Regions from separate parts of the [Archangium] primigenium genome, predicted to be linked through region 1. Evidence: riboswitches for the same ligand, from Rfam matches in the RefSeq annotation. Region 1 holds a riboswitch; the other holds the start of a gene.
The links. Region 1 has a riboswitch for cobalamin ahead of I3V78_RS34280 (ribonucleoside-diphosphate reductase subunit alpha). Riboswitches for the same ligand answer to the same signal wherever they lie in the genome.
Positions count from the first base shown of each region.

Region 2: linked by a shared signal. The riboswitch ahead of I3V78_RS07470 (hypothetical protein) and the one ahead of I3V78_RS34280 (ribonucleoside-diphosphate reductase subunit alpha) in region 1 are both predicted to bind cobalamin.

Region 1 is NZ_JADWYI010000001.1:8,325,564-8,333,490, forward strand. It holds gene I3V78_RS34255 (M20/M25/M40 family metallo-hydrolase) at 1-818, shown strand, start outside; gene I3V78_RS34260 (peptidase C39 family protein) at 854-2,080, shown strand; gene I3V78_RS34265 (hypothetical protein) at 2,082-3,488, opposite strand; gene recA (recombinase RecA) at 3,718-4,809, opposite strand; gene I3V78_RS34275 (hypothetical protein) at 4,919-5,611, opposite strand; cobalamin riboswitch at 5,810-6,031, shown strand; gene I3V78_RS34280 (ribonucleoside-diphosphate reductase subunit alpha) at 6,265-7,927, shown strand, end outside.
Region 2 is NZ_JADWYI010000001.1:1,732,340-1,740,266, forward strand. It holds gene I3V78_RS07450 (hypothetical protein) at 1-287, opposite strand, end outside; gene I3V78_RS07455 (hypothetical protein) at 370-540, opposite strand; gene I3V78_RS07460 (RiPP maturation radical SAM C-methyltransferase) at 703-2,574, shown strand; gene I3V78_RS07465 (DUF4424 family protein) at 2,571-3,446, opposite strand; cobalamin riboswitch at 3,554-3,769, shown strand; gene I3V78_RS07470 (hypothetical protein) at 3,930-5,294, shown strand; gene I3V78_RS07475 (cell surface protein) at 5,291-5,956, shown strand; gene I3V78_RS07480 (FHA domain-containing protein) at 6,122-7,846, shown strand.

The DNA.
Region 1 (7,927 bases):
CGGAGCTCACCGCGGATCGCCGCCGAGTGCGCTTCGTGAACCTCCAGGCCGCCGAGCGGGTGTCGCGCCAGGTGGTGCTCAAGGCCACGGGCCCCGGCGGCCACTCCTCCGTGCCACCCCCCACGCCCTCGCCGCTGGTGCGGCTGGCCGCGGCGGTCGCCCGCGTGGGCGCGCTCACCTTCCCGCCCCGCCTGACGCCGGTGACCCGCCTCAACGTGGAGGGCCGGGTGAAGGTGACGCCGGGGGAGGTGGACCAGGCGCTCCAGCGGCTCGTGGCCCAGCCGGACGCCCCGCCCCCGGAGGCCGTGGACACCCTCGCGCGGCTCGACCCCGCGCTGGCCGCCGTGCTGCGCACCACCTGCGTGCCCACCGTCTTCCACGCGGGCACCCGGCCCAACGTCATCCCCGCCACCGCCGAGGCCACGCTCAACTGCCGCCTGCTGCCGGACGACGACGTCCAGCAGGTGCGCGCCCGCATCGTCGAGGCGGTGGCGGACCCCGACATCCAGGTGGAGATGAACATGAAGCCCCTGGACTCGCCCGCTTCGCCCGTGGGGGACAACGCGATGTTCCGCGCCGCCACCGCCGCCGCCGCCCACGTCTGGCCTGGCGCCCCCCTGTTTCCCCGCATGTCCACCGGCACCACCGAGTCCACCGCCCTGCGCCGGGTGGGCATCCACGCCTACGGCATCGACCCCTTCGCGCTCACGCCCGAGGATGCCCGCACGGCCCACGCCCCCAACGAGCGCATTCCGGTGGCCTCGCTGCAGCCGGGCGCCGAATTCGTCCACCGGCTGCTGGTGGAGCTGGTGAAGTGATGTCCTCCCCAAGCCGAGAGTCCCGAGCGAGCGCCATGCGTCCCTCCCCCGTCCCCGTGCGCTGTGTGTTGTCCCTGATGACCCTGCTGTTGTCGGCGTGTGGCCCGGGCCTCCGGCCCACCCTGCGAGAGGAAGAGCCCGTGGCGAGAATCTGGCGAACGAGCGCCGAGGCGCGCGACTTCCAGCGCTTCGCCCGCGAGGGCACCACCCTCACCCCGGACGGAGCGCTCGCGCTGGACGCCTCGGCGGCCCTGGCGCCCGCGGGCAGCGATCCCGCCCGGCCCGAGGGCGGCCACCGCGTGGGCCACGCCATGTCCGAGGAGCGGCTCGTGCCCGGGGGCTTCGACAACGTGGTGCCCTCCTTCGACGTGCACACCCCGCCGGGCACCTGGGTGCGCCTCACCCTCTCCGCGCGCGTGGACGGCACCTGGACGAAGGCGTACGACTTCGGCGTCTGGGCCCTGGACGCGGACACGGTGACGCGGCGCAGCGCCGGACGCCAGGAGGACACGCACGGCAAGGTGCTCACCGACACGCTCGTGCTCGCCCGGCCCGCGGACGCGCTGCGCCTGACGGTGTGGTTGCACTCCACCCAGCCCGGAGTGTCGCCCCGGGTGCGCGCGCTCGCCGCGGCGGTGACGGACACCCGGCGCGAGGCCCCCGAGGAGCGCTCGGACGGGCGCGCCTGGGGCACGGTGCTGCCGGTGCCCGGGCGCTCGCAGTTGCTCTACCCGCCCGATGGCGGCGTGTGGTGCTCGCCCACCTCGGTGTCCATGCTGCTCGCGTACTGGAGCGGCCGGCTCGGCCGTGAGGCGCTGGTGGTGCCCGTGCCCGAGGCGGCCTCGCGCGTCTACGACGCCACCTACGCGGGCACCGGCAACTGGCCCTTCAACACCGCCTACGCCTCGGCGCTGGCGGACGGCGCCCTGCACGGCATGGTGGTCCGCTTCGACTCGTTCACCCAGGTGGAGCGGCTCATCGCCGAGGGCATCCCCGTGAGCATCAGCGTGGCCTACGGGGCGGGCGAGCTGCCGGGCTCTCCCGTGGCGAGCTCCAACGGCCACCTGCTGGTGGTCAAGGGCTTCACCGCCACGGGCGACGTGGTCTGCAACGACCCCGCCTTCCCCAACGACGAAACGGTGAACGTGACGTACCCGCGCGAGGCGCTGCTGCGCGCGTGGGACCACTCCCACCGCTCGGCCTACCTGCTGTGGCCGGCGGGCACTCCGCTGCCCGCCGGCGCGCTCGCGTTCGTGCCCTGAGCTACTTCGCCGTGAGCGTGGTGAGCTGGGCGAAGCGCGAGAAGGTCATGTCCGGGCCCGCCACGCACTGCGAGGTGCCCGGCGGGGGCGTGTTGCCGCTGCCTCCGCCGCTGATGTCCTGGGCGCGGTAGGCCACCCGGGGCATGCCGTCCTTGCCCAGCGCGATCGACGGGTGGTGCAGGAACCAGGAGGCCATGGTGCAGTTGTTGTAGGGGATGACGCTGTCGGTCTGCATCTCCCCGCTGAACTCCACCTTGCCGAGCTTCCACGAGGACACATCCGCGTTGGTGCAGTCCTTGTCACACGAGCCCACCAGGATGTTCCAGTTGGCCGTGTAGACGATGCGCGGCCGATCCTGCGCGTCCAGCGCCAGGTCCAGGCCCGCGCGCAGGGTGTTGCCGTCCGGGCCCGAGGGCAGCAGGAACTGCGCGCGCCACTGGCTGTCGTCGGTGCAGTTGGCGTCGCACTCGGAATAGATGAGGTTGCGCTGGTCCTTGTCCGCGCCCAGCAGGAGCACCCGGGGCTGATCCTGGCGGGTGAGCGCCAGGGACATGGTGGGCGGCATGCGCACCGCCTCGGTGGGGCCGTAGAACGTGGTGTACAGCTCGCCCTCCTTCCAGCCGGACGGAGACGTGCAGTCCGCGTCACACGCCGCGTAGGAGCCCATGAAGTAGCCGTTGTCCTGCACCTGGGACTTGGTCAACCGGGGCTGGCCCGCGCGGGTGAAGCGCAGGGTGACCTCCTGCCAGACCTGATTGGCGATCTGGCTCGTGCGCCAGCTCGCCGGCTGCTGGCAGTCCGCGTCACACTCGACATAGAAGGTCGCCCGCGTGGGCGAGCCCACGCCCCCGAAGCTGCGAAAGCCATGCATCACGAAGCGCGGCTTGCCGTCGGGCGTGAGCGCGAAGGCCTCGCCGGACACCTCCCGCTCGCCCTTGTGCTCGAGGATGGGGGTGACCGACCAGGACGCCTCCTGGGTGCAGTCCCCCGTGCACGTGGCGTAGTAGACGCGCAGGTAGGTGCTCAAGAGCAGCTGGGGCCGCCCGTCCGCCCCCACCGCCAGCATGGCGTTGTCCACCGTGCCCTGGGTCTTGAGGTGCACCACCTTCACCTTGTCCGCCGAGGTGCAGTTGGCCGGACACCAGGCGTAGTACGCGTCCCCCTGGGAGTAGGCGGGGTAGACCATGTGCACGTTGCCCTGGGCATCCGTCTCCACATGGGGGTTGGCCGTGTTGCGCGGCGTGCCCGTGGGCAGGAAGAACTGCCCCAACCGGCCCACCGCCTTGTCCGACCCCGACGGCGTGCCCGGGTCCCCCGTGCCCCCCGTCCCCGAGCCACAGGCGGAACAGGCCACGAAGCCCACGGAACACAGCACGGCCAGCACGGCACTCTCGATGCGGCGCATCATCCCAGCTCCTTGTCTTCAGTCCCTCGGGGCAGCGCAGCACAGCCCCCCTTTGGGGGCAATGCCCTTGGCGGCCCCGGGGGCGGCAGGTGTGCACGGGAACGCGCGGCGCCCGCCGAAGCATCACGCCCCCACCGGGCCCGCCTCCCATGCGGCCAGGCGAGCCAAGACAAAAGGGCCGCCCCCCTCGCGGGAGACGGCCCTGGGAGACGACACCCGGAAGGCCCCGGGACTACTTCACGGCCTTCACGCGGCGCTTCTCGGGAGCGCCCTCGGGGGGCGTCTCGCCGTCCGCCGGCGCCGGCACGGCCGCCACGGGCGACTTGCCGATGCCGTACTTCTCGAACACCTGGCGCTCCACCTCCTTGACGACCTCCGGGTGCTCACGCAGGTAGTCCTTGGCGTTCTCGCGGCCCTGGCCGATGCGCTCTCCCTTGAAGGAGAACCAGCTGCCGCTCTTCTCGATGATGTTGTCCGCCGAGGCCAGGTCGATGAGGTCGCCCTCCTTCGAGATGCCCGAGCCGTACATGATGTCGAACTCGACCTCCTTGAAGGGAGGCGCCACCTTGTTCTTCACCACCTTCACGCGCGTGCGGCTGCCCACCACGTTCTCGCCATTCTTGATGGCGCCCACGCGGCGGATGTCCAGGCGCTGCGACGCGTAGAACTTCAGCGCGTTGCCGCCCGTCGTCGTCTCGGGGTTGCCGAACATCACGCCAATCTTCATGCGGATCTGGTTGATGAAGATGACGCACGTCTGGCTCTTGCTGATGGTGCCCGTGAGCTTGCGCAGCGCCTGGCTCATGAGGCGCGCCTGCACGCCCATGTGCGCATCGCCCATCTCGCCCTCGAGCTCCGCCTTGGGCACGAGCGCCGCCACCGAGTCCACCACCAGCACGTCGATGGCGCCCGAGCGCACCAGCATCTCGGCGATCTCCAGCGCCTGCTCACCCGTGTCCGGCTGGCTCAGGAGCAGGTCGTCCGTGCGCACGCCCAGCTTGCGCGCGTAGCCGATGTCCATCGCGTGCTCGGCGTCGATGTAGCCCGCCACGCCGCCGCGCTTCTGCGCCTCGGCCACGATGTGCAGACACAGGGTCGTCTTACCGGAGGACTCCGGACCGTAGATTTCCACGATACGGCCCTTGGGCACGCCACCGACGCCCAAGGCGATGTCGAGCGAGACGCTTCCCGTCGAAATGGCCTGAACATCCCGGACCAACGGCTCCTCGTTGCCGAGCCGCATGATGGAGCCCTTGCCGAACTGCCGCTCCACCGCGGACATCGCCAGTTCGATCGCCTTTTCCTTCTCTGGATTCACGGCCATTTCGTCTTGCTCCTTGCGTATGCGGCGAGCCACCCCGGCCCACCTGAACTCGCGTTTAGTATCGCGATGGACCTACCCTAGTCCATCCCTCTGACATGACCCACAACGTTCAGCGGCGCGCCAGCACGAGCAGCAGCCAGGCCAGGAGTCCGGCCGCCCCACTGACCTGCCCGTGATAACCGGAGCGCGACCCCATCCACAGCTGAAGAACGCCCAGGACGACCAGCAGCCCCAGGCCCACCTGGCGGGTCAGCGAGCGGGGGGGGCCCAGCAGGCCCGCCACCAGGGACAGCGCCGACAGGCCCATGGCGAGCGCCAGGGGCGGGTCGATGCCCGCATCAAAGGAGTGGCTGTGGATGGTGGGCACCGCGCCCCACTGGAAGAAGAAGCCCAGCGCCAGGGCGCCCACCGCGCCGGAGCGGGCGATGAGCGGCACGTTGAACGTCGGCGCCTGCTCGTCGCGCAGGAACGCCAGGTCCTCCGGACGGACCTCCAGGGCGTAGGGGTAGCCCATGCGCAGGAGGGCCTCGACGGCCAGGGACCGGAGCGGGCGGCCACCGCGTGCCTCCAGGTTCCGCAGGAGATCCCCCTCCAGGAGCCGGAGCAGCACGTCCGCGTTCTCGCGCGAGCCGCCCCCCGCGCCCAGGGACTCCAGGCGCGACACCAGGGGCAGCAAGAGCGCCTGGCGGGCCTCGCCCGAGGCCTCGCGGGCCTCCGTCACCAGCCGGGCCAGCGCCTCCTCCTCGAGAACGGCCGACGGTAGATCGGCCGACGGCTCCCACGGAGCCAGGGAGACGGGCACGTCCTGATCCGCGCCCTCGAGGGCGCCATGAAGAGCGGAGGGACGGGAGCGCGAGGAGTGGGACACCCCTGGACTGTAACGCCGGTCCCCGGAGCCACCAACGGTCCGGCGGGCCCACGGCTCCTCCGCGCGGCGTCCGGAAGCGGACAGCCCAGGGGGCGGCCTGGCGGGTTCTTTGACTCTCGGCCGCCCCCCCCTAATGTGTGCCCCGTTGCTGGTGCCCGGCCCCGAGAGGGACCGGGCTTGAAAGGGAATCCGGTGAGAGGCCGGAGCTGCCCCGCAGCGGTCTGCGAGAACGAGCCCGTCCACATCCACTGGCCCTCCAAGGCTGGGAAGGGGACGGAGGTAGGAAGGATGTCCGCTGGCGCGGTCCGCCAGCCGCTCGCGAGCCCGAAAACCTGCCAGTAATCCGAGCCGGGAGAGACAGCCCGGCCGGTTCGACCTGGTCCACCTCGGGGGAGGCGATCGGTCCGAGACGCCGCGGGGCTCCGCGAACGTCCCGGGTCCGTCCGTGCTCCCACGCCGTGCGCCAGCTGCCCGGTGGGGGCGCGAGGTCGTCCGGGAGAGCCCAGTGGCCCTGGGACTCGCGCATGCCCGGACGTCTCCCGTGCCTCCTCCGGTTTCACGCGGTCGTGAAGGAGGAGAGCAGCACCATGTTGACCACGAGCCCCATTCCGTCCCCCTCGTCCCCGCCCCCCACGCCCACCACCATGCGGGTGCGCAAGCGCAACGGGACGCTCGAGGGCGCCGACCTGAACAAGATCGTCCGCGCCATCAGCCGCTGCTGCGATGGCCTGAGACAGGTGGACGCCATCCGCGTGGCCACCAAGACGATCGCCGGGCTCTACGATGGCGCGTCCACCCAGGAGCTCGACCAGCTGTCCATCCAGACGGCCGCCTCGCTCACGCTGGAGGAGCCCGAGTACGCGAAGCTCGCCGCGCGCCTGCTCGCGACCTACATCGACAAGGAGCTGTCCGGGCAGGAGGTGCACTCCTTCTCGCAGTCCATCGCCGCCGGGCACCGCCTGGGCCTGGTCAACGAGCGCGTGGCGCAGCTCGTGGCGGCCAACGCGCGCAAGCTCAACGACGCCATCGATCCCTCGCGCAACCGGCTCTTCGAGTACTTCGGCCTGCGCACCGTGTACGACCGCTACCTGCTCAAGAACCCCACCACGCGCGCGGTGCTGGAGACGCCCCAGCACTTCTTCATGCGCATCGCCGTGGCGCTGGGCGAGTCGGTGGCCGAGGCGCTGGAGCTCTACCGGCGCTTCTCGCTGCTCGAGTACGTGCCCAGCTCCCCCACCCTGTTCAACTCGGGCACCCTGCACGAGCAGCTCTCCTCGTGCTTCCTGCTCGACTCGCCCCAGGATGACCTGAGCGCCATCTACAAGAGCTACACCGACGTGGCCATGCTCTCGAAGTTCTCGGGCGGCATCGGGCTCGCGTACCACCGGGTGCGCTCGCGCGGCTCGCTCATCACCAGCACCAACGGCCACAGCAACGGCATCGTGCCGTGGCTCAAGACGCTGGATGCGTCCGTGGCGGCGGTGAACCAGGGCGGCAAGCGCAAGGGCGCGTGCTGCGTGTACCTGGAGACGTGGCACGCGGACCTGGAGGAGTTCCTCGAGCTGCGCGAGAACACGGGCGACGAGGCGCGCCGCACCCACAACCTGAACCTGGCCAACTGGGTGCCGGACCTCTTCATGAAGCGCGTGGAGTCCGACGGCCCCTGGTCCCTGTTCGACCCCAAGGCCGTGCCCCACCTGACGGACCTGTACGGCGCCGCGTTCGAGCAGGCCTACGTGCAGGCCGAGGCCCAGGGCCTGGCGCTCAAGACGCTCAAGGCGCGCGAGGTCTACGCGCGCATGATGCGCACGCTCGCCCAGACCGGAAACGGCTGGATGACGTTCAAGGACAAGTCCAACCTGGCCTGCAACCAGACCGCGCTGCCCGGCCGCGTCGTGCACCTGTCCAACCTGTGCACGGAGATCCTCGAGGTGACGAGCCAAGAGGAGACGGCCGTCTGCAACCTGGGCTCCATCAACCTGGCGCGCCACACGACGATCGACGACGCGGGCCGGGTGGTGTTCGACTGGGAGAAGCTCGGCCACACGGTGCGCACCGCCGTGCGCCAGCTCGACCGGGTCATCGACCTGAACTACTACCCCATCCCCACCGCCCAGGGCTCCAACCTGCGCTGGCGCCCGGTGGGCCTGGGCATCATGGGCCTGCAGGATGTCTTCTTCCAGATGCGCCTGCCCTTCGACGCCCCCGAGGCCCGCGCCCTGTCGCGCCGGGTGTCCGAGGAGATCTACT
Region 2 (7,927 bases), 6.6 Mb from region 1:
AGCAGGAGGATGTCCGGCGCGACGATGACGCTCGCGGTCCCCAGGAAGGTGCGCGCCAGCCGCTCCCGGTGCCGGGACACCCACTCGCTCTGCAATTGACGGTACTCGGCCGGCGGCAGCTTCATGTGCGTGGCATCCGAGATGCCCACGTGCACCTCGTCGCGCTCCAGGTACGCGGTCCTCCGCACGAAGAACTCCCGGCACTGCTCCAGGGAAGGGCTGCCCACGAAGTGCAGGATGAGCAGCGGCCAGTGCGTGTCGTCCAGCGTGATGGAGGCGGAGGTCATGGTCCAGGCGAGGGCCCGCCTCTCGGCTCGGGAGAGACGGGGCCCTGGGGCGGGGGCTCCGGGGCCACCGCGTGTCCATCGCTCAGATGAAGATCTCGTGCCAGCGGTCGGATGGAGTCGTGTCGGTCCTGCGCGCGTCCTCGCGCTGGAGCTTGAGCGGCTTGTGCGCGACGGCGGGCGTCGACGGCGGGGGCAGGGGAATCAGGGAGAGAGGGGACGGAGAGGCGGGGGGAGTCTCGGTCAACTCGTTCATGACGGTCTTCCTGGCGCCACGAGTTCCGGCAGGGGGGGGCCGTGCCTCGCTGTGGCACCACGCGCTACGATAGCGCTCCTGACAGGGACGGCTCAATGAGGGGCGGGTGGTTCACGCTGGATCCCCGCGTGACCGTGTGTCGGGGTTGCCGGAGTGTGTGTCATGCATGACAGACGGGTCGTTCTGGTCTCGATGCCCTGGGCCTTCCTGGAGATGCCCTCGATCGCGCTGGGGTTGTTGTCGAGCGTGCTCCAGCGCGGAGGCATCGTGCCGGTGGCGCGGTCCTTCAACCTGACCTTCATGGAGTGGTTGCGGCGCCACCTGACCGGGCCCGGCGAGGCGTTGAGCCTGCTGGACTACCGGGCCATCTCCAGCGCGGCGTCCGCGGGGTTGGGCGACTGGCTCTTCTCCGTGCCGCCCTTCCGCGCGTCCGCGCCCGAGGAGGACGCGCGCTACCTCGCGCGGCTGGCGCGCGACGAGGTGCTGCCCGCGCGGCTGCTGGGCCGGCTGGAGGCGGTGCGCGCGCAGGTGCCCGCCTTCATCGACGCGTGCGTGGAGGAGCTGCTCGGCCATGCGCCCGCGCTGGTGGGGTTCAGCACGACGTTCAACCAGAACGTGCCCTCGCTGCTGCTCGCGCGGCGGCTCAAGGAGCGCGCCCCGCACGTGCGGGTGGTGTTCGGCGGGGCCAACTGCGACGGCCCCATGGGCCAGGGGCTCCTGGACGCCTTCGACTGCGTGGACGTGGTGGTGCAGGGCGAGGCGGAGGCGCTCATCGTGGAGCTGGTGGAGGACCTTCTCGCCGGGCGGCCGCTCCCGCCCCGGCGGGGAGTGCTCGCGCGGGGCGTCGCCGTGCCGGAGGGCGAGGCGCCCCGGGTGCGCATGGACGACGTGCCCGTGCCGGACTACGGCTTCTTCTTCGAGGAGCTCTCGCGCACGGGCTTTCGCCAGGAGCTGGTGCCCGACGTGAAGCTGCCGGTGGAGACGGCGCGCGGGTGCTGGTGGGGGCAGAAGCAGCACTGCACGTTCTGCGGGCTCAACGGCTCGAGCATGGCGTTTCGCAGCAAGTCGGTGGAGCGGGCGCTGCGCGACTTCGAGGAGCTGTCGGCGCGCCACCGGTGGCTGGACTTCGTCGCCGTGGACAACATCATCGACCTGGGCTACCTGCGCGAGCTGCTGCCGCGGCTGGAGGAGCGGGGGTTGGACCTGCGCGTCTTCTACGAGACGAAGGCGAACCTCACGCGCCAGCAGGTGCGGGACATGCGCGCCGCGGGCATCCACCGCATCCAGCCCGGCATCGAGAGCCTGTCCACGCCCATCCTCAAGCTCATGCGCAAGGGCGTGGCGGCGTGGCAGAACGTGCGGCTGCTCAAGTGGTGCGCGCAGTACGACGTGCGCGTGAGCTGGAACATCCTCTACGGCTTTCCCCAGGAGCCCGAGGCGGAGTATCCGCGCATGGCCGCGTCGCTCGGCGCGCTCAGTCACCTGGAGCCGCCGCGCCTGTCGCGCCTGCACGTGCAGCGCTTCAGCCCCTACCACCAGAGCCCCGAGCGCTTCGGGCTGCGGCTGGAGGGGCCGCTCTTCCACTACCCGCATGTATACCCGCAGCGGGGCGAGCAGCTCGCGGCGCTCGCGTACGACTTCGAGTACGCGCACGTGGACGGGCGCGACCCCGAGGCCTACGTGGGGGGCTTGCGGCGGGCGGTGGAGCACTGGGGCCAGGTGCACGCGCGGGACCGGGGTCGGCTCACCTGGCGGCGGGGGCCCGGGTTCGTGCGCATCGTGGATGAGCGCGCGGCGGTGGGCTACGCGAGCTACCTCTTGGAGGGCCCCCAGGCGGAGGCGTGGCTCGCCTGCGAGGAGGGCGCGAGCGCGGCCCAGGTGCACCGCGCGCTGAACGAGCGGGGGCACACCGGGCTGGGGGAGGCGGACGTCGCGTCGTTCCTCGGCGAGCTCGCCGAGGCGGGCCTGGTCTACGAGGCGGACCAGCGCTTCGTGTCCCTGGCCCTGCGCGAGCGCCCGGAAGTGCCGGGCTAGCGGCGGAAGAAGATGACGTCCAGGTCCCGGTCCGGCCGGTAGTTCTTCTGGGTCATCTCGAAGCGCGTGGGGCTCGTCTTCCGCATGCCGCGCATGCAGTAGGAGAGGATGGCCTGGGGGTTGGGCTTCTCCACGGTGAGGTGGAACAGCCCGATGGGCCCCACCCAGTTGTTGCCGGTGACGAGCGTGAAGGACAGCCAGTGCACCTCGGGCCCCTGGAAGAAGCCCACGGGGATGTAGGGCGAGGGCCGCAGGGAGCGGTCCAGGGTGCTCGTGGTGTCGGTGTCCACGCAGAAGCGCTGGCGCATGCGCGGGTGGCGGTAGGTGTCCTGGCTCCAGCCCTTTTCCGAGCTGAGCGAGGGCCGGTAGGTGATGTCCACGCTCAGGCGCTCGCCCGGGGGGAACACTTGATCCCACACCTCCGAGCGCTGCAGGCTCGCGCCCACGTCCGCGGCGCTCTTGCCCCGCCGGCGCTTCTCCTCCGCCAGGCGCTGGTCCACCTGGGTCCGGTCCCGGTACTCCTGCCCCTGGAGCCAATAGACGGTCTCGGTGCGGGTGCCCTGGCGCTTGCCGGCCACCGAGAGCCGGAAGTCGGACACCTCGGACACCGGCACGCCCGGCAGCAGGTCCATGTGGGGGAAGGGGAAGGCGACGCGGGCCTCGATGGGCTGGGTCGTCGGATTCTCGAAGGTGTAGTGGATGCGGATGCGGTCCACCGTGACGTGGATGAACTGCTCGGCCACGCGGATGTTCGCGGGCATGAGCAGCTTGAGGCCCTCGTTGGAATAGCCCACCGTCGGAGTCCGGGCGGCGGCGGGTCCGGCATGCAGACAGACGAGCAGCAACGGCAGCAGCGCGATGTGTGGCTTCACGGTCTTCCCCCCAGCGACAAGCGACCGGGCAATATAGCGACGCGGGCGCGCGTGCTCGCCCGCGACTGGCGGACAGGCGCGTGTTGACAACAGGAGCCTCGCCGCCATATCCCGCCCTCGTCCTTGGTTCCTCCATGGCGTCATGGGGGTTTGAGGGAACCCGGTGCGAGTCCGGGACTGCCCCGCAGCGGTGAACGGGAACGACCGCCGTCAGATGCACTGGTGCTCATCGCGAGCGCCGGGAAGCGACGGCCACTAGGAGGAAGGGGCTTGCCTCTTCCGCGCCCGTGAGTCCGAAGACCTACCTGGGATCCGTGCCGCCACGTGGCACGGCTTCGAACCGAGGCTTCCGAGGGGAGGCGGCGGATGCGCGGTCCCGCTGCGTCCCGTTCCCCGGGGCGTGTCCTCCGTCGCATCCTCCGTCCGCTCCTCGCCGAGGCCCCAACGCCCGAGGGGGCGAGGAGCAGCTGGATGATGAAGGACATGAGGAAGTCGGGAGTGCTGGGCTGGATGCCGTGGGCCGTGGGTGCGGCGTTGATGAGCCTGCTGGCCTCGGGCTGCGCACCGGAGTGCGAGACCGCGTACGACTGCGCGCAGAAGAACGGGCCGCTGTCCGGCCAGCGCTACGTCTGCGAGGCCGAGCAGTGCGTGGTGCGTGACATCACCCCGCCCGAGCCCGTGCCGGACGCGGGGACGCCGGACTCGGGAACCCCGGATTCGGGGACGCCGGACTCCGGAACCCCGGATTCCGGAACGCCCGACTCGGGCACGCCGGACGCCGGACCGCCGGAGGTCGTGCTCCCGGCGCCGGATCCCGCGCCGGACACGGGGGTCGACTGCGCCCAGGCGCCGCATGACACGAAGCTCGGCACGCTGAGGCTGGAGGCGGGCTTCTCCGCCACCGAGTCCGCGCCGCTGCCCGCGGGCATTGGCGCCGTCGTCGCCCTGACGGACTCGGCCACGCCCGCCGTGTACGGCCTCAACGGGGCGGACGCGAGCCTCTACGCGCTCGGCACCTGGCCCGCGCTCGCCTCGAGCACCACCCTGCTCGTGTCGGTCATCTCCCCGGAGGACAAGGGGAAGACCACGTACCTGGGCGGCTACATCGCCAGCGATGGCCAGCGGCTGATGACGGGCTATACGCGGCCAGACGTCTCGGGCGCCGTGGCGCTGCATGACACCCTCCGGGCGGGCTCCGCCTCGTTCTTCTCCGCCCGGGGCAACTACTCCGCCGTGGGCACGAAGGACGTGTTCCTCATCAACGGCTTCGGGCTGGAGGGCTCGGGGTTCGACGACGCCATCGGCGTCTACGGGTTCACGACGGGCGAGGTGACCTTCCGGGGCTGGAAGCTGGCCACGTTCCCGGCCAACGCCGAGTACAGCGGCTACAACGCCCGGACGAGCACGGACATCGCCGTGTTCGGCTACGCCCAGGGCACGCCCACCTCGGACAACCCCTACGCCACCAGCAACTTCCTGCACGCGGTGGCCCCGTCCACCTGGCGCGCGGCGGTCGACTCGCTCGGGACGCTGGACCTGAGCCGGACGAACACGCCCCTGGTCTACAAGGCGCTGGACGTGCTCGACGTGTCGGGCTTCGGCGAGGGCGTGGCCATCCGCCGCGGCTTCTACGATGGCGCGGACTACTCCTCGCTCACCCGCTCCCTGGTCTACCTGCCCCTGTCGGCCTCGGGCGAGAGCGCCTCGTGGGGCGCGTCGAGGAAGGTGCTCACCGCCTCCGACACGTGCACCCGCGTGCTCCTCCAGGCCCCGCTGGCGGGAGACCTGCTCGTGGGCGTGTCCGACAAGAACGGCCGCAGGCTCGTGCGCCTGCACGCGACGCCATGAGCCGCGCGCTTCGCTTCCTCTTCGCCTGGCTCCTGCCCGCCCTGCTCGTCGCGGGGTGTGGGGCGCCGGAGTCCGAGTCCGAGCCCCGGGTGTGTGACACCGATCGGAACCCCTTCGCGGGCCGGGTCGTGTCCTTCACGCCCGGGGACGCGGCCGGCTTCGGGCAGGACCGCTTCCCGGACATCGTGCTCGGCCCTCCCCGAGGGGGCGGCGCCGTCATGGGCTCCTTGGACGTGCTGTCGCTCGGGCGGCGCGGGGAGATCGTCCTCGAGCTGACCTCGCTGGCCATCGTGGACGGGCCGGGCGTGGACCTGCTCGTCTTCGAGAACCCCTTCGGCAGCTTCGTGGAGACGGGCCTCGTCGCGGTGAGCGAGGACGGCCAGACGTGGCACGAGTTTCCCTGCGCGCTCACGGATCGCGCCGGGGGCTACCCGGGGTGTGCGGGCGTCAAGCCGGTGTTCTCCTCGCCGGACTCGGGCGTGAGCGCCACGGATCCGGCGGTGGCGGGCGGCGATGGCTTCGACCTGGCCACCCTGGGCGTCCCGCGGGCGCGCTTCGTGCGCATCCGCGACAGCGGGGCCAACTACTACAGCGGCGCGTCTGGGGGCTTCGACCTGGATGCGATCGCCGTGGTGCATGGCGAGCCCCTCTGCACGGAGTGAGGACGCCCTGAGCTGGCGGCCAGTCTTTTCCTTGGCCGCCAGGCTGTCTTCCGCTCGCGCGTGGGTGCGTTTCCAGGACTTCCGGAGAACACGTGGAACTCGGGCGAGGATCGTTGGGGCCCCCCGAGAAATGCGGGCGGCGGGTCGTGTAGGCTGCGCGGCGCGATGTGGCAGATCATCATCAACGGCCCCGGTTATTTCGACACTTCCTACGATCTGCCCGAGGGCATCACGCACCTCGGACGAGCGGACGAGAACGACATCGTGCTGGGGGGCGACCTCGTGTCCCGGCGCCATGCCCGCCTGGTCGTGGAAGGCTACAAGCTGCGGGTCGAGGACCTGGGCAGCCGCAACGGCAGCCGCATCAACGGCGTGTCCTTCCAGGGCGGCACCCCGCTCAAGGTGGGCGACACGCTGTCGCTCGGGGAGAACACCCTGTCGGTGCGCCAGCCGCAGCAGCTGGAGAACGCCGCCACGGAGATGGTGGACCTGAGCGCCGGAGGCGTGCGCCGCTTCGGCCATGGGGATGACGTGGGGCCCTCCGTCATCCTCGCCAAGAACATCAAGAACGTGGACCTGCTGCGGGCGCTGGACAACATCGGTCCGTCCACCCAGGGCTCGAACGCGCTGGCCGCGCCCGTGCCGGCGGCGCCGGTGGCCGTGCCGGTGGCGCCGCTGGGCGCGCCGTCGCGGGGCATCTTCGAGACGCTGCTCCTGCTCTTCCGCACCTCCGAGGCGCTCGCCACCGCGGACAACCTGACGGCCTTCCTCCAGGTCACCATGGACCGGGTGCTCGAGCGCATCGACGCCACCACGGCGGTGGTGCTCCTGCGCCACTCGACGGGCGTGCTGGTGCCCGCGGCCGTGCGCCACCGCGGCAAGCTGGCCCAGGGCGAGGTGCCCGTCTCGGACGCCATCATCGACGAGGCGCTGCGCCAGGGCCGCGCGCTGCTGGTGGGGGACGTGAAGGATGATCGCCGCTTCGCCAGCCGCGAGAGCGTCATCCTCTACGGGGTGGGCCGGGTGCTCTGCATCCCCGTGGGCCAGGAGCCGCACTTCACCGGCGTGCTCTACGTCAACGCCCCGGCGCGCAGCGACACCGAGCTGGAGGTGATGCTCGATGCGTGCACCGCCGTGGCGCACCTGGTGGCCGCCGGCGTGCAGAAGTTCTCCAAGCCGCCCGCGCCGGCGCCCACGCCCGCCGGGCCCGCGCCCCTGCGCGTGCACCTGGAGCGCTTCCACGCCCCGGACGTGGCCGAGCGGCGCGTGGGCGAGCTGCAGCGCGCCGCGCAGAAGCTGCCCGGCCTGGAGGAGCGCACCGTCAGCGTGCTGCACGTGGAGCTCGCCAGCTTCGGCGCCATGAGCGCCCGGCTCGGGGCCACGCGCACCTCGGCGCTGCTCAATGACTTCCACACGCGCCTGGGCGGGCTCGTCTTCAGCTTCGAGGGCACGCTGGAGGGCTTCTTCGGCGACTGCCTGCGCGCCGTCTTCGGGGCGCTGCAGGCCAAGACGGACGACGCGGTGCGCGCGGTGCGTGCCGCGCTCGCCCTGCGCGCCGACTGGGAGCGCTACGTGGCGCGGCTGCCCGTGGAGGAGCGCTTCGGGCTGCGCATGGGCATCAACACCACCAAGGCCCTGGTGGGCATGGTGGGCCCCGACTCCCGCCCCTGCTTCTCCGCGGTGGGCGAGGGCATCACCCTGGCCTCGCGCCTGGCCACCACCGCCACCCCGGGCCAGCTGCTCGTCACCGGCAAGACGCTCGCGGTGATCGGCGCCCGCTTCGACGTGATGCCCCTGGGCGAGCGCCTGCTGCCCCCGCGCGACAAGGTCGCCGCCTTCGAGGTCATCGACGAGGACGTGCCCCAGCTCACCAATCCCGGGGTGAGGTGAGGTGGGTGGGTGTAGGGGAGTTCGGGGGAGGGTGGGCAAGAGGGGTGGAAGACTCGCGCTGGCCCCCCATTCAATGAGAAC